DNA from 4 places in the Micromonospora sp. WMMB235 genome. Region 1 is predicted to be linked to each of the others. Evidence: riboswitches for the same ligand, from Rfam matches in the RefSeq annotation. Region 1 holds a riboswitch; each other region holds the start of a gene.
What was found. A riboswitch is a leader RNA that binds a small molecule or an ion and turns the genes downstream of it on or off. The one in region 1 is predicted to bind cyclic di-AMP.

Region 1 (7,561 bases):
CTCACGGTCACCATCGGTCTCGGCGCCGCGGTGTACGGCATCGTCCGCGCCCCCGAGGTGGGCTGGGCCTCTGGGCAGACCTGGCTGGTGCTCGCCGGAGCCGTGGTCGCCCTCGCGGCGTTCGTCGCCATCCAGGCGGCCCGCCGGGAGCCGCTGATGCGGCTGTCGATCTTCCGGGCGCCGAACCTCGCCGCCGCCAACGTCGCCCAACTTCTGCTCGGTGCGGCGTGGATCCCGATGTGGTTCTTCCTCAACCTCTACCTGCAGCAGGTCCTCGGCTACAGCGCCTTCCCCAGCGGCGCGGCACTGCTGCCGATGACCATCCTCATCATGATCGGCATGATCGCGCTCGCCCCGCGCGCCATCGCCCGCTTCGGCCCGAAGCCCATGGTGGTCACCGGCCTCGCGGTCCTCGCCGTCGGACTCGGCTGGCTCGCGTTGGTCCGCCCCGACGGCAGCTTCACCGTTGACGTGCTGCCGGCCTCGCTGGTCGCGGCGCTGGGTATGTCGCTGGCGTTCATCCCGTCGCTCGGTACGGCGATCTCCAGCGCCCGCCCCGAGGAGGGCGGACTCGCCTCCGGCATCGTCAACACCGGCTACCAGGTCGGCTCCGCGCTCGGCCTGGCCGCGATGACCGCGGTCGCCTCCGCCGCCGGCGCCGACCGGCTCGGCGATCTGCCCGCCCTCACCGACGGATACTCCGCCGCCTTCGTCGGCGCCGGGATCATCGCCGCCGCAGGCGCCCTCACCGCCGGTCTCACCCTCCGCGCGGCCAAGCGACAGCCTGTTAACGAGGCCGAGACAGTACCCGCGGCCTGACCGAATCCATCAACCGCCTGTCTGACGCCGGTGGATGAGTCTGATCCCGACTGATCCACCGGCGCATTCATACGATCAGCGCCCGACCCACGCGAGGCGGCCCTGGCGGTGAGGTGCCCTCGACTCCTGTCACGCGCTGCTGCCGACTACGTCTCGGCGTTGACGAGGATCGCGGTGACCAGCACGACGGCGACCATCAGCAACGCCTCGACCAGGACAGTGCGGCGTAGCTGATAAGTGGCGTCCATCGCGCGGTCATCCAGCCTGGGCACGACGCGCCGGCTGTTGTACAGCCCGACGAGGGCAACAGCCGCCACCAGGGCGACCTTGACGAGAAGCACCCGCCCCCAGTCGGTGGTCACGAGATGGCCCGGCCGTTCCAGGATCAGCAGGGTCAACGCGACGCCAGCGACACCCGTGAGCGCTACCGCGGCGGTGGCCGGTATGGAGAATCGCACCGCCATTTCGGCGGCACCCGTCGGTACGCCGAGGCGGGCGCGGCTCAGCAACAGGGCAGCCAGGAGAAGAACTCCGCCGACCCACACCGCGGCGGCAATGGTGTGGGCGAAATCGGCCGCCACGACGACGGCCCGAGGTTCCGCGGTGACGGTGTGCCCATCGACCAGAAAGGAACCCAGCAGCAGTGCCACGGTGACCGCCATGAGCACAGGCCGCACCGGTCGCGCTCGCACCCGCTGAACGCCGTCGCCGGCCGCGCTGACGGCGGCAGCCGTCACCAGGTTCCGGGAGTCGGTGGGTATCGCTGCGACGGTCGGAACGGAGTGACGCCCGACCGCGTGCCGGCCCCGAATCAGCGCCGCTTCGAGTGAACCGGACACGAGCAGACCGGCCGCACCGGTGAGTCGCAGGACCAGGCCGGCGGCCACCGGTGTCTGGCTGAGGGCGGTCACCGACGAGGCGCTGGCCGCCGAGGCGAAGGTGCCCTGCTCGCTGAAGACCGCCGCGAGTGCAACCAGCTCAAAGGCCGCTCCAGCCGCCACCGCCAGCCCCGCCGTCCGCACCCAGATCTGCACCACCCGGATGTCACTGCGTGTGCCGACCAGTGTGGTCAACGCGAAGACAAGACCACCGACACCGAGCAGGATCGCCCCGTAGGAAAGCCAACGCCCGACGGCGCCGACAAACCGCACCGGCGCCTGTTCCGCGTCGGCGGTGTGGCCAACAGCGTGTCCTCCCGCGTGTGCCGACGGCGAAGCCGGGGGCACACCTGGCCCACCATGGCCGGCATGTCCGTGCGGGCTGGCTGTTGCCTGGGGTTTAGCGGCCGTTCCGGGCGTCGGGGGAGGCGAGGCCACCGTAAACGTGATGACACCCGTCAGGGGGTGGGCGTCCGGGGCCGCGACGCTCCATCGCAGCTTGAACGTGCCGGTGGTCAGGCGAGCGGTCGGGTGGACCAGCCACGTTCGGCCTCCGTCGGGCGTGTGGCTGGCGGCCGGTAGGCCGATGCCGTTGCCGTCGGAAAGCTTGAATCCCGCTCCTGTGGGCGTGCCGGCGGCGCTGAGCGTCAGCCGGATCTCCTGGACGGCGCCGTCGATCCGCGCGCCGTCGGCCGGAACGGCCCGGAGCAGCTTGAAATGTGCGGCCGCAGGGGAAGCGAACCCGAGGGCCACGATGAGGGCGGGAAACAGCGCCAGCCACACCCGAATTGCCCAGCGCGCGGCGCGACGTGCTGGCGACTGAGGACATGCGAGACCCGGCGATGCAGCAAGCAAGGTCAGGCCGCCCGGCGACGCCGCTGGAAAGGCACTGTTGATCCTTCCGCCAAGGAGGCGCGGGCCGGTGCCCACACATCGCTCCCACGTGGTGCGGTCGCCATCCTAGGTCAACTACTACCCGCCCTTAGTAGGGGCGGGTCAGCTTCGACGATCCAGAAAGTCAGGTTGGGGGAGAGCGCCAGCATGGTGGCATCGCCGACTCGCAACGGCGACGGACTGCGCCGGGAGTGGTGCGAGGCATTGCCGCGGTCCCGGTCAGCCGTGGTCGGGTCGCTCTGTGGCCCCGCGGTGACGGATTTTGAAGCGGGCCACCGCGATCAGCGCGACGATCATGCTCTCGTACGCGGTTCCCACTTGCTTCGCGCGGCGCGCGCCCAACCGTCGGCAGGGCGGCGATCCGGCCTTACGCCGCCCGCCGGGATTGGGTTGATTTTCGTCGAAGCCACGTCGACATTCGAACGTCGAGCTACCCGCGGTCTGCGCGGGCTGACTGCCGGGTGTCACGAGCGCCGCCAACTTCATCTCCATGAACGCCTGTGCGGTAACGGGGAGCTCGCACTGACTTGTGTCTGCGCGCGGCCTCGGCCCGTACCACCACTACCGCCGCTGCTGCCGGCCCGGGTTTGCTGAATTGTGACTGAAATTGGTGTGGGGCTACGTACGGCCGCCCAGGAAACGGCCATTCGGGTGAGTATGCGGCGATCGGCCAAGCAATTGAGCGCCAACAGCATTCCGATGTCCGGTTACGTCCCGAGGGTTCCGCTATAACTGCTCGTCCCATTGAGTGGCATGAGTAACTGGAGGTTCCGATCAGAGTAGCGATGTTCGAGGCTTATGCAGGTGGGAGCCCTTGGCATACGACGTACCCACCGGTAATGTCGGCGCGTCCGGTGCGGTTTCCGATCGCAAGTGGCGACGCCGCTCCGACCCGCCTAATCGTGATCTCATGAACCGGGGACCCAGGCAACACCGGGGTGAATCCGCGAGCCACGGCCCGCGGTAGGGCGTACTTCCCGCCCGAATCCGTCAGCTAACCCGGTAGGCGGCCACGGAAGGAGTGCCAGCCTCGTGCGAAACACCTCCCGATACTCCCCACGCCTCCACGGCATCGCGGTGCCGACACTCGCCTGACTGTGAGTCCCGGCAACTGCCCCCCAGCCCGGCCCACCGGGCGCTCCCCATCCCCGCGGCACCCCGCCCAGTCACAACGTGCGTGAGTTCCTCCGCGCGTCGGGCCGGCCTGTGCCGCTCCAGCCCGTGGAGGAACACATGAAGCACCACATGAAGCGTCAGCTGCGGCGTCTTGTGACCGAGCGCCCGTACAAGATCATCGCCGGCTCCGCCGCGGCGCTCGTGCTCGCCAGCGGCGTCGGCACGGCGCTGGCCGCCACCGATCACAACGCGCCCGTCCGCCAGGGGAACACCGCCGCCGGGCTGGCTCCGCGGCTCGGTGATGTCGCCACCCGCGGCGAGGCTCGCGTCGCCGCCGAGCCGTCGCCGTCAGCGAAGGACAGGGCCACGACCGACCCGGACGTGACCAAGAAGGCGAGGCCGAAGCCTCCGTCGACCAAGGTCCTCGACCACACCTACGAGGCGCAGACTGCCTACTGGAACTGCGGCCCGGCCGCTGTGCGCAACGCGCTCAGCGCGAGCGGCGTCGAGACCACCCAGGACGCGATGGTCGCCCCGCTGAACGCTGGCGAGAACGGCACCAACTCGGCGGAGGACACCACTCGCGGGCTCAACCAGATGGTCAAGGGCAACCCGTACCGGACGCACATGATCCCGGGCCAGGCCGCGACGCCGGCGCAGATCGACCAGCTCCAGGCCGACGTGGTCACCGCCATCACCGACGGCCGTGCCGTGGTCGCCAACACCGTCGGCTCCGCGACCGATACAGACGGCGGCTGGCACTCCTTCCCCGGCGGCCACTACATCGCCGTGGTCGGATATAAGGACGACGGCCGGACGGTGCGGATCGCCGACTCCGCCGACCCGAACATGGCCGCCTACTGGATGACCACCATCGACCTGGCGAACTGGATGGCCACCCGCGGCTACTCCGCCTGATCCCATCTCCGGCCCTCGGGCACCGGCTCGTTCGAGCCGGTGCCCGTCGCCTTTCGGTTCGCGCCCAGTAGCAGGCAGGACGGCACGTCGTGCGCCCTCTGGTATGGCTCAGCCGATCATCTTGTGCGGTCAGGTTAGGTGCCGCCCGACGCGGCGGGCAGGGGCGAACACGTACAGGTCCAGCATGCCGGGTGGGTTGGCCAGGCCGGGGCCGCCGGCGCGAAATCCGAACCAGCCCCTCTGTGGACTTTGGTGCGTCACCGATAACGGCATGACGCCGACACGGGAAACTCCATAGTGCCGCTCGCTGCTATAGGATTACGGCATGAGCACCCATGCTGAGCATGGGTGCCGTGACTTTGTGTCCGAATCCCTCGGACACAACATCTCCACATATTGATCATGGGTTGAACGGGCTCACTTGCCTGAGGCTCCTGTGGTCGGTGTACATCGTTCCTGATCGCAGATGATGCTGATCTTGTTTCTGTGCAGGAGCGCGGCCAGGTCATGCGGGTTCTGGGCGTCGCTGGCGAGGCCGGGATGTCCCATCAGTCGCGCGATGATGTGGTCTTCCCTGAGGTAGAGCATCTTGCGTCGGCCGTTGGTGGGCTGTTGGGTGCTGGTGTGGCCTTGGCGGCATCGGTAGCCCGGACGCTGGTTGATCCAGTGGGATTCCAGTCTTCGGCCGCATGGTGCGCAGCGCAGCAGGCCGGTGAACAGGTAGCGGCGGGCAGTCCCGTCGTGGCTGGCCACAACTGCACACCGTGCTGTTCGAGCAGGGGTGCCAGGTGCTGCAGCTGGTTGGCGGAGAATGCTCGTTCGTATTCGCCGACCACGATCGCGTCGAACCCACGGTGCGGATCGGGGAGCGCGGCCAGCAGCGCGGCGGCCTGCGGACGCTGCCGCCAGCCGCGGCGGCGCGAGCAGCCGGCATCGAAGTACTCGGCGACGATCAGCCCGTGACCGGCGACGAGTTCGCTGGCGCAGTCCCGCTGCCAGTGCCGGGACGTCACCCGGTCTTGATGCTCGATGGTCGACATCCGGCCGTAGAACGCAAACCGCAGACCACCCTGCCGCCGGACGCGCGGCTGCGCGCCGGCGTGCGGCTGGCTGTTGAGCCATCGGGTCATGGGATCCGCGGGATCGTCACTCTGGTGGTCCGACACGCCAACATTTCTACGAAGGATCTTCATGGTCGAGTCGGACAAAAAGTCCGCTGCGCTGGATGAAGGGCTGTCGGGCCGGAGCCGGTGGTAGCCGCCCGAACAAGGCGGTCCAGCTACGACCGCCCGATGCAGGCCGCGCCGACGAGTGGCCCACGGGACTTTCGAACGCGACGTGGTGACGCAGTGGTTCGCCGACCTTGAGATAAGCATCCGGGGCAGGACGGGAACCCGCACCCGCACGACGGCTGCGGCCGTGGAGTGTCGTAGTCTGCGCTGGTGACGTGGGACGGTCCGGCTGGTGCGATGCGCGGCTACCGCGCTGTCGCGGTGGCGGTCGTCGTCGCTGCGGTTCTGGTCCTGCACGCGCTGCAGTGCGCTAGGGGTCTGGACACTGCGACACCTTCGGCGGCTGCCAGTTCCACGACCTCCCTCGCTTCCTACGACGCGTCTGCGGCCCTGAACAGCCTCGCTGATGCCCTCGCCTCCGCCGATCCGGAGGCGACTGACGGGCATCATGCGCCGGCAGATGGCGGGAGCGTGGCCGTGACGGCCTGCCTGCTGTTGCTGGTGATCGGCGGCGCTGTCGTACTGGGGGCATTCCAGCGCTGGGTCCGCCGGCTACCTGTTGGCCGGGGGCTGCGTCACCGGCCGGTGAGCCGGCCTGTGACGGTCCGGCTGCTGTCACTGTTGTGCGTGTCGCGGGTGTAGAACCGGTTTGCGGTTGTGAGCCCGTGGCGGTCCACGCGTCCTGATACGTGGCCGGCTGAGTAGCCGTCGCGGGCCTTCGTTCCTGCCGAGTCTGCCAAACGTGGTCCTGGCCAGTCGGCCAGCAAGCTCGGCTGTCCCTTCGTCGGGTCTGAGGATGCCGTGAACGACACCGTCACTTACATGCTGGCCGTGCGCGGGTTGTGCTGCGACCGTGCGGAGAGCGCAGTACGGCGAATTTTGGAAGATCTGCCGGGGGTGCATCGGGCGCACGTGTCCGCAGCAGCGGGCCGCGCGGTGGTGGACGCCGACCCGGTCGTCGTCACCGCTCCCGTGCTGACCGCGGCGCTCGCCGCGTCCGGCTATCCGTCCCGGCTGGAATCGCTCTGATCTCCGGCCCGCCCGCCGCCTCCTGATCGGGGCGTGCGGTAGCGGGTTGACTCATTCGTGGAGAGTCGATGGCTGCTCTATCTGACAATCTGTTCACTCTTGCTCTCCTCGGCCACCTCACGGCCGTGATCGCCTTTGCCGCGGCCCAGGTGGCACCGCGGCGGGTTGCCGTACCGGTTCCTGCGACGGTGCCTGCGGCTGCCGTCCCGACGATGGCTGCCGTGTCGCGCCGGGTTGCCATCGGGCGCGTCGTCGGCCTGGGCGCGGTCGGGGCGGCCGCGGCGGCGCAGGCCGGCAGCCTGGTCGCCCGGGCGGCCGCGGCGGGGCGCGTGCCGTGGGGAAACATGTACGAGTTCATCGTGGCGGTGACCCTGGTCGGGGTGCTCGCCTGGCTGGTCCTGGCGGTCCGGCGCCCCGCGTTGCGGCCACTGGGCCTGTACGTCGCGGTGTGCGCGTTGGTGCTGCTCGCCGCGGCGGGCCTGCACGTGTACACGCCGGCGGGTCCGCTGGTACCGGCGTTGCAGTCGGTGTGGCTGGCGGTGCACGTCAGCGCCGCCGCAATCGCGTCCGGGTTGTTCCTGATCGGGTTCGTCGCTGCCGTGGCCCTGCTGCTACGGGCGCGTTATGAGCGACGGGGCACGCCGAGATCGGGGGATCTGCGTGACACCTTGGCGG
Region 2 (7,561 bases), 4.4 Mb from region 1:
CACCGCGTACGAGGGTGAGGCGATCGGCCTGATCGGCAGCAACGGCTCCGGCAAGTCCACGCTGCTGCGCGCCATCGCCGGGCTGCTCCCGCCGGCCCGCGGCGCCGTCTACACCAAGGGCCAGCCGTCGCTGCTCGGCGTGAACGCCGCGCTGCTGAACGACCTGTCCGGCGAGCGCAACGTGGTGCTCGGCTGCCTGGCCATGGGCATGCCGCCGGAGGAGGTCAAGCGGATCGCCCCGGAGATCATCGAGTTCTCCGGGATCAACGAGCGCGGCGACTTCGCCTCGCTGCCGATGCGCACCTACTCCTCCGGCATGGGCGCGCGGCTGCGCTTCGCGATCTCCTCGGCGAAGAAGCACGACGTGCTGCTCATCGACGAGGCACTGGCCACCGGCGACCGCAAGTTCCGGGTCCGCAGCGAGCAGCGGGTCCGCGAGCTGCGCGACAGCGCCGGCACGGTCTTCCTGGTCAGCCACTCGATCGGCTCGATCCGGGACACCTGCGAGCGGACCATCTGGTTGGAGAGCGGCGTCCTGAAGATGGACGGCCCCACCAAGGAGGTCTGCGACGCGTACGAGAACCAGAAGTAGCGCCCTGGAGCGCACCGCACCGGGTTCCGCCCGGAGCGGTGCGCTCCGGCGTACGCGTTAAGGTTTTCGGATCCATCCCCTTTCACCCAGAGTGAGGTACGGCAATGACGCAGGACCACACCACCGCACCGGACGCCGCGCCGGCGAGCCCGGCACCCTGGCGCCCCGCGCGTACGGTGGCCGTGATCCTGGCCGGGGGGACCGGCACGCGCCTCGGGCTGGGCATCCCGAAGCAGCTCCTCAAGATCGCCGGTAAGCCGATCATCGAGCACACCCTCGCCGTCTTCGAGGCCGCGCCGGAGATCGACGAGATCATCGTGCTGATGGCCACCGGTCACGTCGACGACGCGCGGCGCATCGTCGCCGACGCCGGCTTCCGCAAGGTCACCAAGGTGATCGAGGGCGGCGAGACCCGCAACGACACCACCCGGATCGCGCTCGACGCGGTCGGCGAGGGCGACGTCAACATCCTCTTCCACGACGCGGTCCGCCCGCTGGTCAGCGCCCGGATCGTGCGCGAGTGCGTCAACGCGCTCTGGACGTACTCGGCTGTCGACGTGGCCATCCCGTCCGCCGACACGATCATCCAGGTCGACGCGGACGACTGCATCACCGATATCCCGGTCCGCTCCCGGCTGCGCCGCGGCCAGACCCCGCAGGCGTTCCGCTCCGGCACCATCCGCGAGGCGTACCGCCGCGCCGAGGGCGACCCCGACTTCGCCGCCACCGACGACTGCGGCGTGGTGCTGCGCTACCTGCCCGGCACGCCGATCAAGGTGATCGACGGCTCGGACGAGAACATCAAGGTCACCCACCCGGTCGACGTGCACCTGGCCGACAAGCTGTTCCAGCTCGCCGCCGCGCAGGCGCCCCGGCTGACCGACCACCGCAGCTACGCCGAGGAGCTGACCGGCCGGACCATCGTGGTCTTCGGCGGCAGCTACGGCATCGGCCACGACCTGGCCGAACTGGCCCGCGGCTACGGCGCCCAGGTCTTCCCGTTCAGCCGCTCCACCACCGGCACGCACGTCGAGCGCGCCGAGGACGTGGCCGCCGCGCTGAAGACAGCGTTCGAGGCCACCGGCCGGATCGACCACGTGGTGGTCACCGCCGGCATCCTGGAGAAGGGCGCGCTGGCCGAGATGGACTCCGAGACGATGGACCGTCTCCTGCACGTCAACTTCGTCGGGCCGGTCACCATCGCGCGCCAGTCCCTGCCGTACCTCCAGCAGACAAAGGGCCAGTTGCTGCTCTACACGTCCAGCTCCTACACCCGGGGCCGGGCCCGCTACGCGCTCTACTCGGCCACCAAGGCCGCGCTGGTCAACCTGACCCAGGCGCTCGCCGACGAGTGGGCCGAGTTCGGCGTACGGGTCAACTGCGTCAACCCGGAACGCACCGCCACCCCGATGCGGACGCGGGCGTTCGGCGAGGAGCCGGAGCACACGCTGCTCTCCTCCGAGGCGGTCGCGCAGGCGTCCCTGGACGTGCTGATCTCCGACCTGACCGGCCAGGTGGTCGACGTGCGCCGGTCCCCCGGCGAGCAGGTGGCCGCCGTGCCGGCGCAGCCGGGCCCGCACCGGTCCGAGCTGTCCGCCGACGCCTGAACCCGACGGGACGTACCAGATGCGTGGTGACCTGGTCCGCAAGCTGCTCGCCCGGGGGCTAACCACCGGGCTGGCGGTGCTGGCCTTCCTCGTCGTGGCGCTCACCGGCGCCACCGGCTGGGGCCTGGCCCTGGCGGTCGCGGCGCTGGCCGCCACCGCCTGGGAGCGCCGGGTCCGGCCGTCCGCCGACGGGCTCGCCGAGACGGTGCTCGTCGCCGCCGGCATCCTGGTCGGCTACGCCCGGCGCCTCGACGACGGGTTCGACCCGGCACTCGCCGCCACCGCGCTGGTGCTGCTCGGCCTGGTGCTGCTGGTCGGCCCGCTGCGGCAGGCCGGCGCACTGGAGATCCGGGCGGCGAACCTGCCGGTCCGCACGTGGACACCCGTGGTCGCCGCCCGGCTCGGCGACGCGCTGCTGGTGCTGCTCGCCGTGGTGGCGCTCGCCGCCGCCCTGACGCTGCCCGCCTGGACGGCGCTGGTCGCCGCACTGCTCGTCGGCGCCGGATGCGGTGCGGTCGCGCTGGACCTCGCCCGGCGCCGGTTCCGGCCGCCCGCCGGAGGCGGCCCGGTCGGCCGGGCACTGCGCCGCCATCAGCCCGAGTTCGTGCTGCACTTCTCCGCGCCACCCGGCTCGGAGTACCAGGTCACCATGTGGCTGCCGTACCTGGAACGGATCGGCCGCCCGTTCGTGGTGGTGCTGCGCGAGCCGGAGCTCCTGCCCGCGGTGGCCGCCGCCACCCGCGCGCCGGTGGTCCTCTGCCCAACCCTGAAGGCGCTCGACGAGGCGCTGGTGCCCAGCCTGCGGGTCGCGTTCTACGTCAACCACGGCGCGAAGAACGCCCACCTGATCCGGTTCAACCAGCTCACCCACGTGCAGCTGCACCACGGCGACAGCGACAAGGCCCCCAGCGCCAACCCGGTCTCGGCCATCTTCGACAAGATCTTCGTGGCCGGGCAGGCCGCGATCGACAGGTACGCCCGCGCCGGCGTGGAGATCCCCGCCGACAAGTTCGTCGTGGTCGGCCGGCCCCAGGTCGAGGCGATCGAGGTACGCCGGGAGCCGGTCACCTCGCCGGCGCACCCCACGGTCCTCTACACCCCGACCTGGACCGGGCACCACGCCGACGCGAACTACTGCTCGCTGCCGGTGGCCGAGACGCTGATCCGCCGGTTGATCGACAGGGGCGCCGCGGTGATCCTGCGCGCCCACCCGTACACCGGCAAGAACCCGGCCTCGGCCCGCCAGCTCGCCCGGCTCACCGAACTGCTCGCCGCGGACCGGGCGAAGACCGGCCGGCCGCACCTGTGGGGCGCCGCCGCGGCCCGCGAGCTGACGCTCACCGAGTGCGTCAACCGCGCCGACGCGCTGGTCTCCGACGTGTCAGGGGTCATCTCCGACTGGCTCTACTCCGGCAAGCCGTACGCGGTCACCGACACCGGCGCCGACGGCGAGCACTTCGTCGAGCGGTTCCCGCTCGCGGCGTCCGGCTACGTGCTGCGGCGTGACATGTCCAACGTGGACGAGGTGCTCACCGACCTGCTGGACGCCGACCCGAAGGCGGCGCAGCGCTGGACGGCGCGGACCCGCTACCTGGGCGACTTCCCCGCCGACGCCTACGCCGAGGCGTTCCTGTCCGCCGCCCGCCGCGAGCTGGAACCCGACTGGGCGGTCCCGGCGCCGCGCGCGGCCGGCTAGAAACGCGGGCGGCCCGTCGCGGGCCGGCTCGCCCGCTCAGAGGTACGGGTCGAGCAGGGCGAGCACCGCCTCCGGGTCCTCGACGTGCGCGTTGTGGCCCAGCCCGGGCAGCGTGGCCACCGGCACGCCCAGTTCCTTGAGCTGCGCGTCGGTCACCATCGGGTCCAGCTCGCCCCGGGCCAGCAGCACCGGCACGTCGGTGGCGGCCAGCAGCACCGGCAGCCGGGGCTCCCCGACCGCGAACGCCGCCGGGTCCATGGCGAGCCGCCAGCGGCCGTCCTCCCGCCGCAGCCCCGCCTCCACCACCGGATGGTCCGGGGCGAACAGCCCGGCGAGCCCGGACACGCGCAGGTAGCGGCGGGCCGCCTCGTCACGGGTGGCGAACCAGGTGACCGGCCGGGCGGCCAGTTCCGCCGACTTCGCCAGCTCGGCCGGGGACCAGACCGCCTTGATGCCGAGCCCGACCACCGCGTCGACCGGAAGCCCTCGCTGCCGGGCCGCGAGCGCCAGCGCCACCACCCCGCCGAGCGAGTGCCCGAGCAGCACCAGCCGGTCCTCGGGGCCGAGCCGGACCGGGCCGAGCCCGTCGACCACGCGCTGGGCCAGGGCCTCGAACGAGTAGCCGTCGAGCGGCGGCGACCAGCCGTGACCCGCCAGGTCGGGGGCGAGCCAGCGGCCGGGCCAGCGGCGTTCCAGCAGCGGCGCCCAGGGCAGCCACACCTCGCCTGTGGCACCCATGCCGTGCAGGAGAATCAGGTGCCGCTTCCCCGTCGCATCGCCCATTGGCGCAGTCTGCCACCGCCCGCCCCGGACACGCGAGACCGAACCCGCCGACCCACCCCACCCTCGCCCCGGCTCGCCCACACCCCGCCCCCGGTCCGCCCTCGCCCCCGCGCCGCCCTCGCCCCGCGCCGTCCTCGCCCCTGGCGCCCCCTCGCTCCGGCTCCGGCCGCCCACACTCCCCCCACCGTCGATCTTGGAGTTGTGGCACCTTCCATAGCGGGCGAGCCAGACAAACTGGGCGCCACAAGTCCAAGATCGGCGCGCCAAGGCCGCATGAGGGCCGCGCCGGGGCCGCGCCAGGGCCGGGCGGGGCGAGGGGCGAGGCGGGGACGGGGGCGAGGGAGGGCGGGACGGGGAAGGCCGGCACCCCGGGATGGGGTGCCGGCCTTCGGGCGTGCGGGACGGTCAGGCGGAGTAGCCGCGGCTGGCGATCCAGTGCGCCAGGTCGATCGTGGTGATCCAGTACGAGGGCAGCGACGGGTCGGCCGAGTCGGCGATCCGTACGGTCCGGCCGTCGTCCTTGTAGCCGACCACCGCGACGTAGTGGCCACCAGGGAACGAGTGCCAACCGCCGTTGGTGTCGGTGGCCGTACCGGCGACGTTCGCGACGACCCCGCGGCCGTTGCTGATCGCCTCGACCACGTCGGCCTGGAGGCGGTCCATCTGCGCCGGGGTGGCCGAGCCGGGAATCATGCGGGTCCGGTACGGGTTGCCCTTGACCTGCTGGTTGAGCACCCGAGTGGTGTCCTCGGCCGAGTTGGTGCCCATCTCGGTGGTGCCGAGGGGGCCGGCGAGCGCGTCCTGGCTGCGCTCGACGCCGGCGGCGCTGAGCGCGTTGCGCACGGCGGCCGGGCCGCAGTAGAAGTAGTTGATCTGGGCCTGGTAGTCGTAGTCGAGCGACTTGCTCGACGGCGGCTTCGGCTTGGCCTTGGGCGTGGTGTCCGGGTCGGCCGTGACCTTGGCCGACGGGGAGGCGCTCGGCGACGCGCTGGGCGAGGCGGAGGCGCTGGGCGACGCCTGCGGTACGGCGATGCGGGCCTCGCTGCGGCTGGCGGGCTGCTCGCCGAGGCGGGCGGCGCCGAGGTCGGCGACCGCGGCGGTGTTCTCCTGGACCGGGGCGTCGTCGCCGGCGGTGGCGACGGTGCCGGCGCCGGCGGCCAGCACGAGCGCGGCGGCCGATCCGGCGATGATCTGGTACGGGCGTTCGGTGACGATCCGTCGCAGCTGACGCTTCAGGTGGTGCTTCACGAAATCCTCCACGGGGCGTGAGCGGCACACGCCGGCCCGGCACGCGGAGGAACTCACACGTGCTGGCGGGGCCGGATGGCCGGGGGATCGGGAACGCCCGTGATGCCGGGCGCCCAGGGGGCGGTTGCCGGTCGCGCGTCAGGCGCGCGCGGGCACCGCTTCGCCGTGGAGGCGGGGGGACGATCGAGGGGTGGGCACGCGGGGTACTCCTTCCGTGGCCGCCGACCGGGTTAGCTGACGGATTCGGGCGGGAAGTACGCCCTACCGCGGGCCGTGGGCTCGCGGATTCACCCCGATGGTGCTCATGGGTCCCCGGTTCGTGGAACACGATTAGGCGGGTCGGTGCGGCGTCGCCGTCGGCGATCGATTACCGCATCGGACGCGCCGACACTACCGGTGGGTATGTCCCCTGCCAAGCGCTCCCACCTGCGTAAACGTGATCCGTGGTAACGGATTTCGGAACACCCGGTTACTGACTTCACTCAATGGGACAAGCAGTTTCGACGGCGCCCGGCGGCGGAAAGCGGACAGACGACGACCACCCGGCCTGCAATCGCGATACTCGATGACCCGTTCTGCGCCCGGCGCCCGTTTCGGTGAACCGGGTGACCGGGCTCACCACGTTCCGGGTAACGATTCGGTCGAGATGGCCGTCTCAGCCGACCCGGGCCGGGCGCCAGCGGGCGTTACGGACCGACGCGGGCACCGGCTGGGCGCTCGGCGTCGCGCTCCGGTACGCCGGGGCGGGCCGCAGCGCCACTGTGGCCGCGTACGCCTCGGCGGCGAGTGTCCGGGCGGCCTCGGCGGCCAGTTCCGCGTCCCGCCAGGCTGCCCGCTCCCGCGCGGCGGCGCTCTCCCATCCGGCCCGGCGCCCGTCCCTGACGGTGCGGGCCAGCACGATCTCCTGCTCGGCCGGGTGCCGGCGCGGATCCCACCCGTTGCGGCGCGCCAGCACGTCGGCGAGCTGACGGGCGGTCAGGTCGCCCCGCCAGTGCGCCGTCATGGCGGCGTGGCGCAGCCAGCGCTCCCGGGCCGCGTACTCCGCAGGGGTTCGTGGCGTGCGCGGCGCGGCCAGCGCGGCGGCGCCGGCGAGGCGGCGGGCGGCGGCGTCCGCCTCGTCGTACGCGGTCCAGGCCCGGTCCGCCTCGTCCTGCGCGGCCAGCCACTGCTCCCGGCGGCGACGGGCCGTCTGGGCGGCCCCGGCGGCGGCCACCGCCACCTCCTCGGCGTACCGGGTCAGGTCGTCGCGGCGGGCGGCGTCGGCGTCGGGCGGCTCGGGGGCGGTCTCCGGCGCGGGGTCGCGTTCGGGCCGGGCGACGAGCGCGGCGAGCAGGCCCAAGGCGAGCAGCAGGAGGAAGGACCAGATGGCGGCGGCCTCGGGCACGGAGGTGAGGAAGTGGTACAGAGCGGTCTGCGACATGGTCGGCACCTCACGGGAAGGACCTGGCGGGAGGACCCGCACGACCTCGCCGGGGCGGGCCGGTGGAGGGCCGCCGGGGCGGGTGCGGGGATGACGTGCGGTGGGTGCGGAGAACGGGCGCGGCCCGTGAGCGGGTCAGCGGGCGGGCGGTGCCCGCGGGCCGGCCGGTGCGACGGCCCGTCCGGCCGGGACCGGCTCCACGACGGCCGGGGCGG
Region 3 (7,561 bases), 2.5 Mb from region 1:
CTTGATTACATTGGCCTGCTCGCCCTGCCCTACGCCGATCGGTGGGACAAATAGCCCTCGCGACGGCGCGCCGAATGCTCGTGGCATCACAAGCGGTGGGAGCCCTCGCGACGGCTACGTCCATGGCGTGGACCGCATCTGGATCGGCTGGTAGGCCAAGGCTCGGTCAACCACCTCGGCAGCCGTCAACTCGGGGTCGCTCCAGTAGATCAGGTTGGAGACGTAGCCGCCTGGGCAGGCGAGGTCTCGCTCAAGTTGGTCCAGCCAGCCGCCCAGCTCACCATCGTCCGCGTAGTCGACACTCATGATCCGCTCGACGAGGGCGATGGCCTCGTCCCGCGTCAGCTCTGCTGCCAAGTCGGCGCACCTCACGTCCTTTGTCGACCACGCCGGTCAGCTCTCGAACGGCGATCAGCCCAAGTAGCGCTGCTTTCAATCAGCAGCCTTACCGCGCGAAGGTCCGGCACCACTACCGCGAGCCACGTCCGGTACTCGTGGCGCAACTGCGCATCAACCCCCACCAGTACGCCTGCCGGAAGCTCCGCCCAGAACTCCTGGGTGAGACGGCACGAGTCGGGCCCGAGCGGCACAACGGTGAGCACGCCGCCGCTGGAGTACCCGGAAGTCAACGTACGGGTGACGGCACGACGTCCCGGTTCGACCTCGACGACCTCGTGCATGATCCCCAGTCGACCGTCGGGGCTCCGATGCACGAACGCCTGGATCTCGCCGACTCCCTTCGGTCCGGGCAGAGTGACGCCGATCTCAATCGAGTCGTCCAGCACCACCGACGAGGCCGGATCCTCCATGAAGCCGAAGGCCGCCTCCGCGCTCGTCGGCAGGTCGACGGTGGCCGTCTCCCGTACCTGGACCGCAGTCGTCGTCACCCTGATCAACCGTAGACGCGAGCGCACGCCGCATTGTGTCAGTCGACCCGCCGACGGTGGGGGCGAGATCAGCGCTACGCGCCCTCGCTAGCGGGCTCCGCCTGGTGCGAACACTGCATAGAAGTACCGGAGGCTGTCCTCCGGACCGTTCTCCAGGCGCTTGAAGGCCTTCGCGATCGGATTGCACCAGCCCTGCCCGGCGAGCTCGACCACCATGGGCCATCCGACGACGGCCAGTTCGTCTGCCGCCGTTGCGCGCCACCGTCCACCCGCATGCCGGGTCAGCACCTCGCCGACATAGCAACCGAAGCCGAAGAGAGTCTCTGCCACCTGCCCAGCGGCGAGGCCCTCGGCCCGAAAGCCGTCGAGGATGGCGTCCACGGCCGCCAGGCTGTCCGGCGTGTAGTCCAGGTGCACACCGCTGACCTGGGCCGCTGACACCACGATGTCGCCCGCGAACCGGGCTGCGTTCTCCGGCACGGGCGCGTACTTCAGGCGCAGTTGCACGGTTCTCTCCGTTGATCAACAGATGGGGATCGCGCGATCGTACCGACGACGGCCGACAAGCAGTGGCCTCGCGCCCGGCCTCGGGCCCAGCTGTCGCATGCCCCCTCGTCAGCACAACTACGTAACACCTGGCTCGTCTTTTGCTACGCGATGGCCCGCCTCCCCAACGGGGAGGTTCTCGTTGGGCAGGCTCCGCAGATCATCAAGGCGTTCGATATCAAGAGCTGGGGGGACGTGCTTCTGCCCTGGCGGATCATCGAGCGCGGCATCCGTGGGGTCACTCTGCTTGTAGCTCGAGACGCCGACGGCGCAGGCGGCGCCCAGCAGGGCCCGCAGCCGGAGACCACGACCGGTACGGCCAACCAGGGGGAACCGCCGCAGCCACCGGCCGGACCGTGATGGCACGCTAATGACACCGGTCGTGCTGGCTGGCCACTGAATATCGAAGACCCTGACTCGGGACTCTCGTCCTGATCAGGGCCTTCGTGCTGGAGCGGGTGACGGGAATCGAACCCGCACTGTCAGCTTGGGAAGCTGATGTTCTGCCATTGAACTACACCCGCAGGCGGCACCACTCTACCTGAAGGTCACCACCCCCGTGCATCCAGGTGCCCGCGCGCCACTTCGGCGAGGTGGCGGTATCGACGGGCGGTTGACCCCGCCACCTCCCCGAGCTGGAGTGGATCAAGCGCCAACGTCGACAACGTATGGGCGTTCTCAAATGCGTCGATGGGATGTAACGTCTGCCCCACGTTTCCGAACCGGCGTGACACACCCCCTGGCACGCCGTCAGAAAGAGGTGGGCCCATGGGACTCCGTCCCAACCTGCTGACCCGGCGTACCGCCGGTGTCGCGACGTCGACCCTCGCGCTGCTGCTCAGCACCGCCGCCGTCGGCGTCGTCCCCGCTGCTTCGGCCTTCTCGGCCGCCCCGGCCGGCGTCTGCGCCGAGCCGGCCGACGCCCACGCCGACGAACACGCGAACGCGCGCGTCGCGAAGGGTGGCAACGCCAAGCTCGACCCCAACCACCTGACCGCCAAGCAGGTCCGTGACCGTGAGGCCGACCTCGCCGCCGCGCAGCGCGAGCGGGCAAGCTTCCGGACCGGCGCCGTCGCCCCGCTGGCCACCGTGACCATCCCGGTCGTCGTGCACGTCATCCAGGAGAACAGCACCCGGGCCGGCGGCAACATCACCGACTCGATGATCAACCAGCAGATCACCGTGCTGAACCAGTCGTACGCGGGCTCGACCGGCGGCGCCGCCACCGCTTTCGGGTTCCAGCTCACGAAGATCAACCGGGTGACGAACCCGTCGTGGTACCCGATCGTGCAGGGCTCCTCTGCCGAGCGCTCGATGAAGACCTCGCTGCGTGAGGGCGGCAAGAACACGCTGAACATCTACCTCGGCGAGCTGAGCAACGGCCTGCTGGGCTGGGCGACGTTCCCGAAGCGGACGCTGGACAAGATGGACGGCGTGGTCGTGCTGAACGAGTCGCTGCCCGGCGGCACCGCGACCAACTACAACCAGGGTGACACCGGCACCCACGAGGTCGGCCACTGGCTGAACCTCTACCACACCTTCCAGGGCGGCTGCTCCGGCTCGGGCGACAGCGTCTCCGACACCCCGGCCGAGGCGTCCCCGGCGTACCAGTGCCCGACCGGCCGCGACACCTGCTCGACCGCCGGCAAGGACCCGATCACCAACTTCATGGACTACACGTACGACTCCTGCATGTACCAGTTCACCGCCGGCCAGGCGAGCCGCATGCTCACCGCGTGGAACGCCTACCGCGCAGCCTGACCGTCGTACCGCGTACCGGTGCCGGCCCTGTCCTCGGACGGGGCCGGCACCGTTTTCGTCGTGGGCCGGGTCAGGCGGCCGGGCGGCGGGTGTCGAAGCCGTGCCGGCCACGCCGCCCCTCGGCGGCGAGCGGGTCACGCCGGGCGGGTTCGGCCCCGCGCGGATCGAGCCAGACCCGCACCTGGGGCGGAGCGGCGCCGGGCTGGGCCACCGGATCACGGCGGGTCAGCATCGCCGCCTCGACGGTGAACTCGAACAGCCGCCAGTCGCCCTGCGGCGACGCGCGGCCGATCCGGGCCAGGCGGGCCACCGTGGCCGGGTCGGTCACCGGCCGGGCGCGGCCTGCCACGTACGCCTCGTCGTCGCTCTCCTCCGGCGGGAACGAGTGCAGCGCGTAGCGGCCGTCGCGTTCGAGGTCGCGGCGCTTCGGCGAGTCGATGACGAAGCACCAGAGGCCGTCGGCGGTGAACACCGGGGAGACCGGGTGCACCCGGGGCCCGCCGTCGGCGCGGACCGTGGCGAGATAGCCGAAGCCCGGCCCGTACTGCTGCATCAGGAGGCGGATCTCGGCGGCGAGGCGGGGCTCGTCGGCGGCGAATTCGGACCAGGAAGCCATGTGGACACTCTATCGAACACGTGTACGAAGATGTAGTGCGACACGCAGGTCACCGGCACCTGTCGCTATGGTGTTCCGATGCTGCTCTCCGACCGCGACCTGGTCTCCGAGATCAAGGCCGGCACGCTCGCGCTGGAGCCCTTCGAGCCCACGTTGGTGCAGCCGTCGAGCATCGACGTACGCCTGGACCGGCTGTTCCGGGTCTTCAACAACCACCTCTACACGCACATCGACCCGTCGATCCAGCAGGACGACCTGACCTCGATGGTGGAGGTGCCGGAGGGGCAGCCGTTCGTGCTGCACCCGGGCGAGTTCGTGCTCGCCTCCACCCTTGAGGTGATCTCGCTGGGTGACCAGCTCGCCGGCCGGCTGGAGGGCAAGTCGAGCCTCGGGCGACTGGGGCTGCTGACCCACTCGACCGCCGGCTTCATCGACCCGGGTTTCTCCGGTCACGTCACGCTGGAGCTGTCGAACGTGGCGAACCTGCCGATCACGCTCTGGCCGGGCATGAAGATCGGCCAGCTCTGCATCTTCCGGCTCTCCTCGCCGGCCGAGCACCCGTACGGCTCGGCCGTCTACGGCTCGCGTTACCAGGGGCAGCGCGGACCGACGCCGAGCCGGTCCTGGCAGAGCTGGCGCACCTGGCCGACCCGCTGACGGCGCCCACAGTTGTTAATAGGGGCCCCCTCCTCTACCGGAGGCGTTAAGAGGGGGCCCTTCCTTACACCCGGCCGTAGCTGTTGATGTCGCCGTCGTCGACCCGCTTCATGGTGATCGGCTTGCCGGACTGGGAGGCGTGCACCACCCAGCCGTCGCCCACGTACATCGCCACGTGGTGCAGGTCGCTGTAGTAGAAGACGAGGTCACCGGCGCGCAGCTCGGCCCGGCTCACCCGCTTCGTCATGCCGTGCTGCTGGCGCGCGTTGTGCGGCAGCGAGACACCGCCCTTGGCCCAGGCCGCCATGGTCAGGCCCGAGCAGTCGAAGTGATCCGGCCCGGCCGCGCCCCACACGTAGATCTTGCCGATCTGGGCGCAGGCGAACTTGACCGCCGCTCCGGCCGCGCCACCGGGGTAACCGGCGGGGCAGGGCGCCGGGCGCAGCGGGCCGCCGCCACCGTTGCCGTACACCTTGAGCCGCAGCTTCTGCAGCCGGGCGATCTCGGCGTCGATCTGCTTCTTCTTCGCCGCGAGCTGGGCCTCGGTACGCGCCAGTCCGGCGATCATCTCGTCCAGCGGCTTCTTCTTCGCCGCCAGTTCGTCGCGCAGCGCGGCGACGGAGCGCACCTGCTCGTGCTGGCGGTGCGCGAAGCGGTCGAGCAGTTCCAGGCCGTTGACCAGGTCACCGGGTGAGCGGCTGCCCAGCAGCGCGTTGACGGTGGAGAGGTTGTCACCCTTGTAGGCGTCGGCGGCGAGTCCGCCGACCTGGCCGAGCGCGGCGTCCACCCGGGCCTGGAGGGGTGCGATCTGCCGGCCGAGCGCGTCGGCCTGCTTGCGCCGCGCGGCGAGCTGCTCGCGTACGGCGTTGACCTGTTCGATGACCGGTTCGAGTTTGTTCCAGTCGCGGTCGATCTGCGCCTCGATCTCGGCGACCGAGGGTTCGGCGTGTGCCGCCGTGGCGCCACCGGTCAGGATGACTGCGGTGCCGACGAGAGCGGCGAGGGCTGTGGTGAAGCGGGACCAGCGGGTACGCGGCACAGCCGTGGACCGGTCGACCGACCGGCTCGACGACGGCCGCGGGGCATGGAGTGCCACCGGGCGTCCGTACTCCTTCTTCCGTACCGCCTACCGGGTTAGCTGACGGATTCGGGCGGGAAGGGAGCCGCCCTACCGCATCGCTGCGGATTCACCCCAGGTACCTGGTTCCCCGGCTCGCCCGGAGGCGACTCGGCGGTGTCGGACCGTCACCGACCGGGTTGGACGGTGAGACGTGCGGCCGACGATTCACCAGAGTAGGGACCACCGTTATCGATCCGCAACTTCCAGCGCCGTGACACTCCGTACGCGATGAGGCGCCGCACCCCGGTCGGAGGTGAAATTTTCTTTCAAGGCTGATTACTCACTGGAAAGGTATTGACCCTCGCGGGTGTGCGGAGTGAGGGTGGAAACGCAGTGACCCCCATCCCTGTCCAGGAGGTTCGATGCACCTCTCCGCCCCGCCGTCGGGCAGACGGATACTGCTCGCCGCCGCAGTGGCGACCGCCACCGCGCTGGCGACGACCGGCCCGGTGACCGCCGCGCCGGACACGTCCGCGTCCGCGAGCGACCGGCAACAACAATACGCCGCCGCCGCGGCCGAGTACGGCGTACCGCAGAACGTGCTGCTCGGTGTCTCCTATCTGGAGTCCCGCTGGGACACCCACACCGGGCAGCCGAGCACCAGCGGCGGCTACGGCCCGATGCACCTGACCGACGCCGCGCACATCCTCGCCATGCCGGGCAGCGCCCACGTCGACGAGGACGAGGACCCGCGCGGCGACGACTCCCGGCCGCTGAAGCTCGATCCGGCCACCGCGGCCGCACCGAAGCGGGAGACCCCGCTGCCGCCGGCCTCGCTCCAGACGCTCGACGCCGCCGCCGCGCTCACCGGGCTCGACGCGGGCACGCTACGCACCGAGCCGGCCGCGAACATCCGCGGTGGCGCCGCGCTGCTGGCGTCGTACCAGAAGGCTCTGGGTGGGCCGGTCGGCGCCGGCACCGATCCGGCGGCCTGGTACGGCGCGGTGGCCCGGTACTCCGGCGCGGACACCTCGGACGCCGCGGCGGCCTTCGCCGACGAGGTCTACGACCAACTCGGCCAGGGCGCCAGCCGGACCACCGACGACGGCCAGCGGGTCACGCTCGCCGCCACCGCCGCGAAGCCGGACCGTTCCCGGCTGGCCCGCCTGGGCCTGCGCAACGCCGAGCGACCGGACGGGCTGGAGTGCCCGGTGCGGCTGGCCTGCGAGTGGATCCCCGCGCCGTACGAGCAGCTCAGCGACGACCCGGGCGACTACGGCAACCACGACCTGGGCGACCGGCCGAAGCAGCAGAAGATCGAGTACATCGTCATCCACGACACCGAGGGCTACTTCGGCCCGAGTGTCGACCTGGTGAAGCGGGCCGACTACCTGGGCTGGCACTACACGCTGCGCTCGGTGGACGGCTACATCGCCCAGCACATCAAGACCAAGGACGTGGGCTGGCACGCCGGCAACTGGTACGTCAACGCCAAGTCCATCGGCCTGGAGCACGAGGGCTTCGCCGGTCAGGGCACCTGGTACACCGAGGCGATGTACCGCACCTCCGCCAAGCTGGTGCGTCACCTGGCGCTGAAGCTCGGCATCCCGATGGACCGGCAGCACATCATCGGCCACGACAACGTGCCCGGCATCAACGCCGGCGCGGTGGGCGGCATGCACTGGGATCCGGGACCGTACTGGGACTGGTCGCACTACTTCGACCTGATGAAGGCGCCGTTCCGCAGCACCGGCACGCCCCGTACCGGCCTGGTCACCATCGACCCGGACTTCGCCACCAACCGGCCGGCGTTCTTCGGCTGCAACCAGCAGCCGCCGGGCGTCCCGACGCCCCGGCCGCCGGCCGAACCGTGCCCGTCGCGCGGCTCCTCGTCGGTGATCCTGCGGACCGCGCCGAGCCCGGACGCCCCGCTCGTCAACGACCTCGGGCTGCGCCCGGACGGCACGCCGGACACCATGTACATCTCCGACCACGGCGCCCGCGCCTCCGCCGGTCAGACGTACGCGCTCGCCG
Region 4 (7,561 bases), 3.0 Mb from region 1:
CGACGTTGTAGGCGAACGCCCAGAACAGGTTGCCCTTGATGATCGCCAGCGTCCGCCGGGAGAGCCGGATGGCGTCCGCGGCGGCCATCAGGTCGCCCCGGACCAGCGTCAGGTCGGCCGCCTCGATGGCCGCGTCCGTGCCGGTGCCCATGGCCAGCCCGAGATCGGCCCGGGCCAGCGCGGCGGCGTCGTTCACCCCGTCGCCGACCATGGCGACCACGCGGCCCTCCCGCTGGAGCCGCTCGACCACGTCGACCTTGTCGGCGGGCAGCACCTCCGCGATCACCTCGTCGATGCCGACCTCGGCCGCCACCGCCTTCGCCACAGTGGTGTTGTCGCCGGTGAGCAGCACCGGCTTCAGGCCCAGCTCACGCAGCCGCGCGACAGCAGCCCGGCTGGTCGGCTTCACCGCGTCGGCCACCGCGAGCACGCCCCGGGCCCGCCCGTCCCAGCCGGCCAGGATCGCCGTCCGCCCGGCGGCCTCCGCGCCGGTCGCGGCCCGCTCGACCTCCTCGGGTACGTCGAGACCCCGCTCCCGCAGCAGCCGGGCCCGGCCGACCACCACGGTCCGGCCGTCGACGGTGCCGGTCACGCCCAGCCCTTCGGCGTTGGCGAACTCGCCGACCGGAGGCAGCGGTCCGGCCTCGGCCGCGGCCTCGGCGACGGCCCGCGCGATCGGGTGCTCGGAGGCGGCCTCCAGCGCGCCGGCCACCCGGAGCAGTTCGTCGGCGTCCTCGCCGTCGGCGGGCAGCACCTCGGCCAGCGCCATCCGGCCGGTGGTGACGGTGCCGGTCTTGTCCAGCACCACTGTGTCGACCCGGCGGGTGGACTCCAGCACCTCCGGCCCCTTGATCAGCACGCCGAGCTGCGCGCCGCGCCCGGTGCCGACGAGCAGCGCGGTCGGGGTGGCCAGGCCGAGCGCGCACGGGCAGGCGATGATCAGGACGGCCACCGCGGCGGTGAACGCGGCGGTCGGCCCGGAGCCGGTGCCGAGCCACCAGCCGAGCGTGCCGGCGGCCAGCGCGATCACGATCGGCACGAAGACGCCGGAGATCCGGTCGGCGAGCCGCTGCACCGCCGCCTTGCCGGTCTGTGCCTGCTCCACGAGTCGCGCCATCTGGGCGAGCTGGGTGTCCCCGCCGACCCGGGTGGCACGGACCACCAGCCGGCCGCCCGCGTTCACCGTGGCACCGACCACGGCGTCGCCCTGGCCCACCTCGACCGGCACCGACTCGCCGGTGAGCATGCTGGCGTCGACTGCGGACGTACCCTCCTCGACCACACCGTCCGTGGCGATCTTCTCGCCGGGCCGGACCACGAACCGGTCCCCGACCGCGAGCCGGCCGACCGGGATCCGGGTCTCCTGCCCGTCGCGCAGCACCGCCACGTCCTTGGCGCCGAGTTCGAGCAGGGCGCGCAGCGCCGACCCGGCGGTGCGCTTGGAGCGCGCCTCGAAGTACCGCCCGGCCAGGATGAACACGGTCACCCCGGCGGCGGCCTCCAGGTAGATGTTGCCGGCACCGTCGCCGCGGGTGATGTCGAGGCTGAACGGGTGCTTCATCCCGGGCATGCCGGCGTCGCCGAGGAACAGCGCCCAGAGCGACCAGCCGAACGCGGCCAGCGTGCCGAGCGAGACGAGCGTGTCCATGGTCGCCGCGCCGTGCCGCAGGTTGATCAGCGCGGCGCGGTGGAACGGCAGCCCGCCCCAGACCACCACCGGGGCGGCCAGGGTGAGCGAGGCCCACTGCCAGTAGTCGAACTGCCAGGCCGGAACCATGGCGAGCACGATCACCGGCAGGGTGAGCACGGCGGAGACCCAGAGCCGGGTACGCGCGGTGCGCAGTTCGTCCACCGGCTCCCCGGCCGCTGCCGCCTCCGCCTGCTCGGGCGGCGGCGGCACCACAGCGGTGTAGCCGGTCTTCTCGACGGTGGCGATCAGGTCGGCCGGCGCGATGTCGTCGGCGTACCGGACGGTGGCCTTCTCGGTGGCGTAGTTCACCGTCGCCTCGACGCCGTCCATCCGGTTGAGCTTCTTCTCGATCCGGGCGGCGCAGGACGCGCAGGTCATCCCGCCGATCGCCAGTTCGATCAGGTTCGGCGCGGTGGGCAGCGCCTTTCCCGTGGCAGTCATCGCGGCACCTCCGGCGCTCAACTGTGCCCGTGACCCGGGGTGCCGTGTCCGGCGTCCGGGGTCGGTGCGGTGGTGGGTGCCGGCGCGGTGGGCACCGGCGCGGTCCGGTCGCCGGCCAGGACGGTGAACTCGGCGGTGTGCACCGCGTCGCCGTGCCGGAAGTCCAGGTAGAGACGGTACGCCCCGGCCGAGGGAACCTCGGCGGCGAACGTGATCGCCGGCCCGGCCGGTGTGCGCCCGTCGCCGGGCGTGCCCTCCGGGTGCACGTGCAGGTACGCCAGGTCGCCCTGCCGCAGCGCCACCAGGTGCCCGTACGCGCCGAGGTAGGGCGCGAGGTCGGTGACCGGCCGCCCGTCACGGCTGACGGAGAGCGTGAGCCGGCTGGTGCGGCCCGGCTCCGGCGTGCCGGTCAGGGTGACCGTGTAGCCGTCGACGGTGGTGCTGGTCGCCGGCGCCGGCAGCGGCCGGGCGGTCAGCTCGCCGGGGACCGTGACGTCCAGGCCGAGGGTCAGCGGCTCGCCGCCTTCGGGGGTGAAGTCGGCGAACGCCCGCCAGACGCCGGGGCCGCCGAGCGGTGAGGCGACCCGCCAGGTGCCGTCGCCGGCCATCTCCGGATGGACGTGCCGGAACCCGGACAGGTCCCGGCGGGCGACGATCAGGTGCATGCGCTTGTCGTGGGCCACCTCGAAGCGGGTGACCGGGGCGCCGTCCGGGCCGGTGATCCGGAAGGCGAACTGCCCGGCCGGGGCGCCGGCGGGCTGGAACGTGTAGCCGCGCTCGGAGACGAGCAGCCCGCCGGGCAGGTGCGCGGAGGCGCCGCCCGCCTGGCTCTCGTCACCGTGGCCGGTGTCGCCGGCCCCGTGGTCGCTGTCGGTGTCGTCGTGTCGGGTCTCGGCGGCCGGGGCGACGGGATCGGTCAGGTTGCCGATCCCGTACGCCGCGCCGAACACCGCCACGAGGCCGAGCGCGAAGCCGCTGAGCTTCGTCGCCGTGTTCATGGTGTCTCCTCGGTTGTCGCGGGTCCGCCGGACCCGTCACACACCGACGAGGTCGTAACCGGCCTCGTCGACCGCCGCGCGGACCGCGTCCACGTCCAGCGGGTTCTGACTGGTGACGGTGACCCGGCCGCCGGCCAGGTCGACCTGGACGTCGGTGACGCCCGGAAGTGCGCTCAGCTCGATGCTCACCGAGTTGACGCAGTGCCCGCAGGTCATGCCGTTCACCTGGTAGGTGGTCTCCATCTCGCCCTCCGATCTGATACCCCCCAGGGGTACGTCCCGAACGTTAGCATACCCCCGAGGGGTACGCTATCCTCGGTTTCATGACCGCGCCGTCCAGCCCGACCCGGGGCTACACCGCCAGCAAGGACCAACTCCTCGCCCGGCTCCGCCGGATCGAGGGCCAGGTCCGTGGCATCGAGAAGATGGTCGAGGACGACCGTTACTGCATCGACGTGCTGACCCAGATCTCGGCCATCCAGGCGGCGCTGGACAAGGTCGGCCTGGGCCTGCTCGACGGCCACGCCCGGCACTGCATGCACGAGGGCGCCGCCGAGGGCCGGGCCGACGAGATGGCGACCGAGATGATGGCCGCCGTCGGGCGCCTGATGAAGCGCGGCTGAGCGGGGACCTCCGGCCCTCAGGACCAGGGCACATCGACCCGTGCCGACGCGCCCGGGCGGACGTACCGTCGAAGTGGCGGGCAGGCCGGACCGGCGGACCCGCGGCGACGGACGGAGGGCGGCCCGATGATGTGGCAGAGCCCGATGATGGGCTGGATGTGGATCTGGTCTCTGCTGGTGCTCGGGGTGCTGGCGGGGCTCGTCTGGGCGGCCGTGCGGTGGACCGGCCCGCAGTATCTGGGCCCGACGACGGCCCGGCGCATCCTGGACGAGCGGTACGCCCGCGGCGAGATCGACGAGGACGAGTACCGGCGGCGCCGGGCGGGCCTGGCCTGACCCGAGCGGGGCGCGCGTCACCGGTCGCGCCGCCCGGGAGCGGCCGGCCGGGCTGCCTACCATGGCCGGGCGACGACCCGGACGTGGTCGACACGTCCGCGCCGGCCGGGTGACCAGACCGGTCCGGCGGACCAGGCGTCGCCGCGACCGTTGGGAGAGACGCCATGGGTGCCGACCACACCCGCCCCGCACCCGCCGCGCCGCCGGGCGTACGACGGCTGCTCGTCGCCGTGGTGGTGCCGCTGTTCGCGCTCACAGTGATCGCGGCGCTGGTGCTCTGGCCCGGGCAGGACCGGGAGCCGGTCGGCGGCGCTGACGTCCCCCGCTACCACGGCACCGTGACCCGGGTGGTCACCGAGCCCTGCCCACCGACCCCGGAGGCCCCGGAGGGCGGGGGTGGCCCCTGCGGCACGGTGACGGTCACCGCCGAGCAGGGCCCGGACGCGGGCCGGCAGGTCGAGACGCCGATCCCGGCCGGGCCGGGCGCACCCCGGGTCGCGGTCGGCGACGAGGTCGTCCTGGTCGAGCTGACCGACCCGGCCGACCCGGCGGTGAAGTCCTACAACATCGCCGAGCACCAGCGCGGCACGCCGCTGATCTGGCTGATGGTGCTGTTCGCCGCCGCGATCGTGGCGTTCGGCCGGTGGCGCGGGCTCGCCGCGCTCGGCGGCCTGGTGGCCAGCTTCGCCATCCTCCTCGGCTTCGTGCTGCCGGGCATCGGCGCCGGCCAGCCGCCGCTGCTGGTCGCGATCGTGGGCGCCGCGTTGATCATGTTCGTGGTGCTCTACCTGACCCACGGGATCACCGCGCAGACGTCGGTCGCGGTGCTCGGCACGCTCGGCAGCCTGGTGGTCACCGGCGTGCTCGGCCTGCTCGCCACGTCCGCCACCCACCTGACCGGCTTCGGCAGCGAGGACGCCACCACGCTGTCCATGTTCCAGGGCGACGTGGACCTGCACGGGCTGCTGCTGGCCGGCATCATCATCGGCTCGCTGGGCGTGCTGGACGACGTCACAGTCACCCAGGCGGCCACCGTCACCGAACTGGCGCACGCCAACCCCGGACTGTCCCGGCGGCAGCTCTACCGGGCGGCGACCCGGGTCGGCCGGGCCCACATCGCATCCACCGTCAACACCATCGTGCTGGCGTACGCGGGCGCCTCGCTGCCGCTGCTGCTCCTCCTGGTTGCCGACTCCCGCCCGGTGAGTGAGATCCTCACCAGCGAGTTCCTCGCCCAGGAGATCGTCCGCAGCGCGGTGGCGACGCTCGGCCTGATCGCCGCCGTACCGCTGACGACCGGACTGGCCGCGATCGTGACCACCGCCGGGCGGCGCTCGCGCGGCGCGGAGCCGGCGCCACCCGCGGCCCGGCCGCCGGCCGGACGCGACGACGCGCTGGAGGCCCTGGGCGGCGGGAAGAGTACGGAGGCCGCATGGTGACACTCCGCAGCGTGACCATCGATTTCAAACGCGACGCTGGTCACGGTGCGCCACGGCGAAATCTCGCTATTGGTCGGCTTCCGGACGTAGATCCTCAGGAGTGCTGTCAGGTAACCTCGCTGCCGGTCACCGCCGAAGGCGCGCACCGGCGCCAGCGGTGCCGCCGCCCAATCGCCTGCGGGCGAACCGGGGAACCAGGTACATGGGGTGAATCCGCGACAGCGGTAGGGGCCACTTCCGTCCCGAACCCGTCAGCTAACCCGGTCGGCGGCCGACGGAAGGGAACACTGTGACGGCACCCCTGCGCCGCTGGCTGACACCCGTGGTGGCCGTGCTGGCCTCGCTGGCCGTGCTGGCCGGGCCGACCCCGGCGACCGCGGCCCCCACCGCGGCGGCCCCCGGCAACCCCTCGGGACACGAGGAGGACGGCGAACCGCCGCTCATCACCGAGGCGATCGACGCCGCCAACCGGGCCTTCCTCCAGGCCAAGGCGAAGCTCGCCAAGTCCCAGGACCGCCAGCGGCGGCTGGCGGCCGAGGTGAAGACGGCACAGGCCGAGCTCGAAGCGCTCAGCCCGCAGGTCAACCAGCTCGCTGCCCAGTCCTACCGGACCGGCCGGATGGGCGCGATGGCCATGCTGCTGGAGAGCAACTCACCCGACTCGTTCGTCCGCCGGGTCAACGCCCTGGACGAGCTGAACCTCCTCAACGCGCAGCGCCTGGCCGCCATCAACGCGGTCAAGACCCGCGCCGAGCAGGCCAAGATCGCGCTCGACGCCGAGGTGCGCGAGCAGGAGAAGCAGAAGAACGCGATGGAGCGCGAGAAGGTGCAGGCCGAGCGCGCGCTGAAGCTCGTCGGCGGTCTCGGCTTCACCGGCGGCCTGGTCTCCGCCACCTCACCGGTCGCCAAGATCGGCCCCGGCCGCACCGCCGACGGCGGGTGGAAGGCGGAGTCGTGCAGCGAGGACGACCCGACCACCTCGGGCTGCGTCACGCCGCGCACGCTGCACGCGTACAAGGAGGTCCGGCGCGCGGGCTTCAAGCGCTTCGTGGGCTGCTACCGGCCCGGCGGGCCGTGGGAGCACCCCAAGGGCAAGGCGTGCGACTGGTCGCTCCAGAACAGCGGCTTCGCGCCCTGGCACAACAACGACACCCGCCGGTACGGCAACGAGGTGGCCGCCTTCCTCATCCGCAACGCCGACCGGCTGGGCATCTACTACGTCATCTGGAACCGGCAGATCTGGTTCCCGGCCACCGGCTGGAGTTCGTACAGCGGACCCTCGAACCACACCGACCACGTCCACATGTCGATGCTCTGACCCGGACATCACGAAAAAGGGGCCGCCCTCGGGCGGCCCCTTTTTCGTCGTCCGTGCGTATCAGCCGGCCAGCGCCGGGTCGGCGGGCGCGGCCGGGGCGGGCAGCGGGGCCGGGGCCTGCGCCACGGTCCGCACCTCGCCACCGGCGAGCCGGTACGACATGCCCACCACCGTGCACCGCCCGGCGGCCACCCGCTCGGCCAGCACGGCGGACCGGGCCAGCAGCGTCTCCACGGTCTGCGCGATGTGGACGTCGACGATGCCGTCGAGGTCCTCGACCCCCTGGCGGGCGGCGCGCAACAGGCTCGGCGAGACCGCGTCCACCACAGCGCCCAGGTGCCCGGCCGGGGCGGCGCCGGTCCGGACCCCCTCCCGGGCGGCCTGGACCGCGCCGCAGGAGTCGTGCCCGAGCACCACCACGAGCGGGGTGCCCAGCACGGTGACGGCGTACTCGACGCTGCCGAGCACCTCCGGCCCGGCGGTGTGCCCGGCGGTACGTACCACGAAGAGGTCACCGAGACCGCGGTCGAAGATGATCTCGGCGGCGAGCCGCGAGTCGGAGCAGCCGACGATCACCGCGAACGGGTGCTGGCCGTCGGCCACAGCCGCCCGGTGCCCGGCGTCCTGATTCGGATGCTGCGGGACGCCCGTGACGAACCGGTGATTACCGGCACGCAGTTCGGTCAGTGCCTGCTCCGGGGTGCTCGGCGTCATGT

Region 2: it holds a riboswitch for cyclic di-AMP, as region 1 does, so the genes downstream of both, BFV98_RS09640 (C39 family peptidase) here and BFV98_RS30265 (C39 family peptidase) in region 1, are expected to answer to the same signal.
Region 3: it holds a riboswitch for cyclic di-AMP, as region 1 does, so the genes downstream of both, BFV98_RS18945 (NlpC/P60 family protein) here and BFV98_RS30265 (C39 family peptidase) in region 1, are expected to answer to the same signal.
Region 4: it holds a riboswitch for cyclic di-AMP, as region 1 does, so the genes downstream of both, BFV98_RS16485 (hypothetical protein) here and BFV98_RS30265 (C39 family peptidase) in region 1, are expected to answer to the same signal.

The regions. Positions count from the first base shown of each region.
Region 1 covers NZ_MDRX01000001.1:6,801,164-6,808,724, forward strand. The annotation lists gene BFV98_RS30255 (MFS transporter) at 1-819, shown strand, start outside; gene BFV98_RS30260 (copper resistance CopC/CopD family protein) at 966-2,480, opposite strand; gene BFV98_RS32095 (hypothetical protein) at 2,811-3,083, opposite strand; cyclic di-AMP (ydaO/yuaA leader) riboswitch at 3,475-3,615, shown strand; gene BFV98_RS30265 (C39 family peptidase) at 3,825-4,625, shown strand; gene BFV98_RS32850 (zinc ribbon domain-containing protein) at 5,043-5,378, opposite strand; gene BFV98_RS32855 (hypothetical protein) at 5,390-5,854, shown strand; gene BFV98_RS30270 (hypothetical protein) at 6,068-6,499, shown strand; gene BFV98_RS31695 (cation transporter) at 6,659-6,886, shown strand; gene ccsB (c-type cytochrome biogenesis protein CcsB) at 6,955-7,561, shown strand, end outside.
Region 2 covers NZ_MDRX01000001.1:2,379,237-2,386,797, forward strand. The annotation lists gene BFV98_RS09620 (ABC transporter ATP-binding protein) at 1-592, shown strand, start outside; gene BFV98_RS09625 (bifunctional cytidylyltransferase/SDR family oxidoreductase) at 697-2,199, shown strand; gene BFV98_RS09630 (CDP-glycerol glycerophosphotransferase family protein) at 2,219-3,895, shown strand; gene BFV98_RS09635 (alpha/beta fold hydrolase) at 3,932-4,678, opposite strand; gene BFV98_RS09640 (C39 family peptidase) at 5,084-5,938, opposite strand; cyclic di-AMP (ydaO/yuaA leader) riboswitch at 6,131-6,273, opposite strand; gene BFV98_RS09645 (hypothetical protein) at 6,582-7,346, opposite strand; gene BFV98_RS09650 (hypothetical protein) at 7,482-7,561, opposite strand, start outside.
Region 3 covers NZ_MDRX01000001.1:4,317,648-4,325,208, forward strand. The annotation lists gene BFV98_RS18900 (hypothetical protein) at 1-54, shown strand, start outside; gene BFV98_RS18905 (hypothetical protein) at 115-357, opposite strand; gene BFV98_RS18910 (hypothetical protein) at 369-887, opposite strand; gene BFV98_RS18915 (hypothetical protein) at 975-1,394, opposite strand; tRNA gene BFV98_RS18925 (tRNA-Gly) at 1,884-1,957, opposite strand; gene BFV98_RS18930 (zinc metalloprotease) at 2,202-3,194, shown strand; gene BFV98_RS18935 (pyridoxamine 5'-phosphate oxidase family protein) at 3,265-3,810, opposite strand; gene dcd (dCTP deaminase) at 3,889-4,467, shown strand; gene BFV98_RS18945 (NlpC/P60 family protein) at 4,532-5,563, opposite strand; cyclic di-AMP (ydaO/yuaA leader) riboswitch at 5,577-5,711, opposite strand; gene BFV98_RS18950 (N-acetylmuramoyl-L-alanine amidase) at 5,950-7,561, shown strand, end outside.
Region 4 covers NZ_MDRX01000001.1:3,832,834-3,840,394, forward strand. The annotation lists gene BFV98_RS16455 (cation-translocating P-type ATPase) at 1-2,131, opposite strand, end outside; gene BFV98_RS16460 (hypothetical protein) at 2,149-3,129, opposite strand; gene BFV98_RS16465 (heavy-metal-associated domain-containing protein) at 3,166-3,372, opposite strand; gene BFV98_RS16470 (metal-sensitive transcriptional regulator) at 3,453-3,752, shown strand; gene BFV98_RS16475 (SHOCT domain-containing protein) at 3,879-4,088, shown strand; gene BFV98_RS16480 (YibE/F family protein) at 4,253-5,527, shown strand; cyclic di-AMP (ydaO/yuaA leader) riboswitch at 5,682-5,813, shown strand; gene BFV98_RS16485 (hypothetical protein) at 5,817-6,845, shown strand; gene BFV98_RS16490 (carbonic anhydrase) at 6,906-7,559, opposite strand.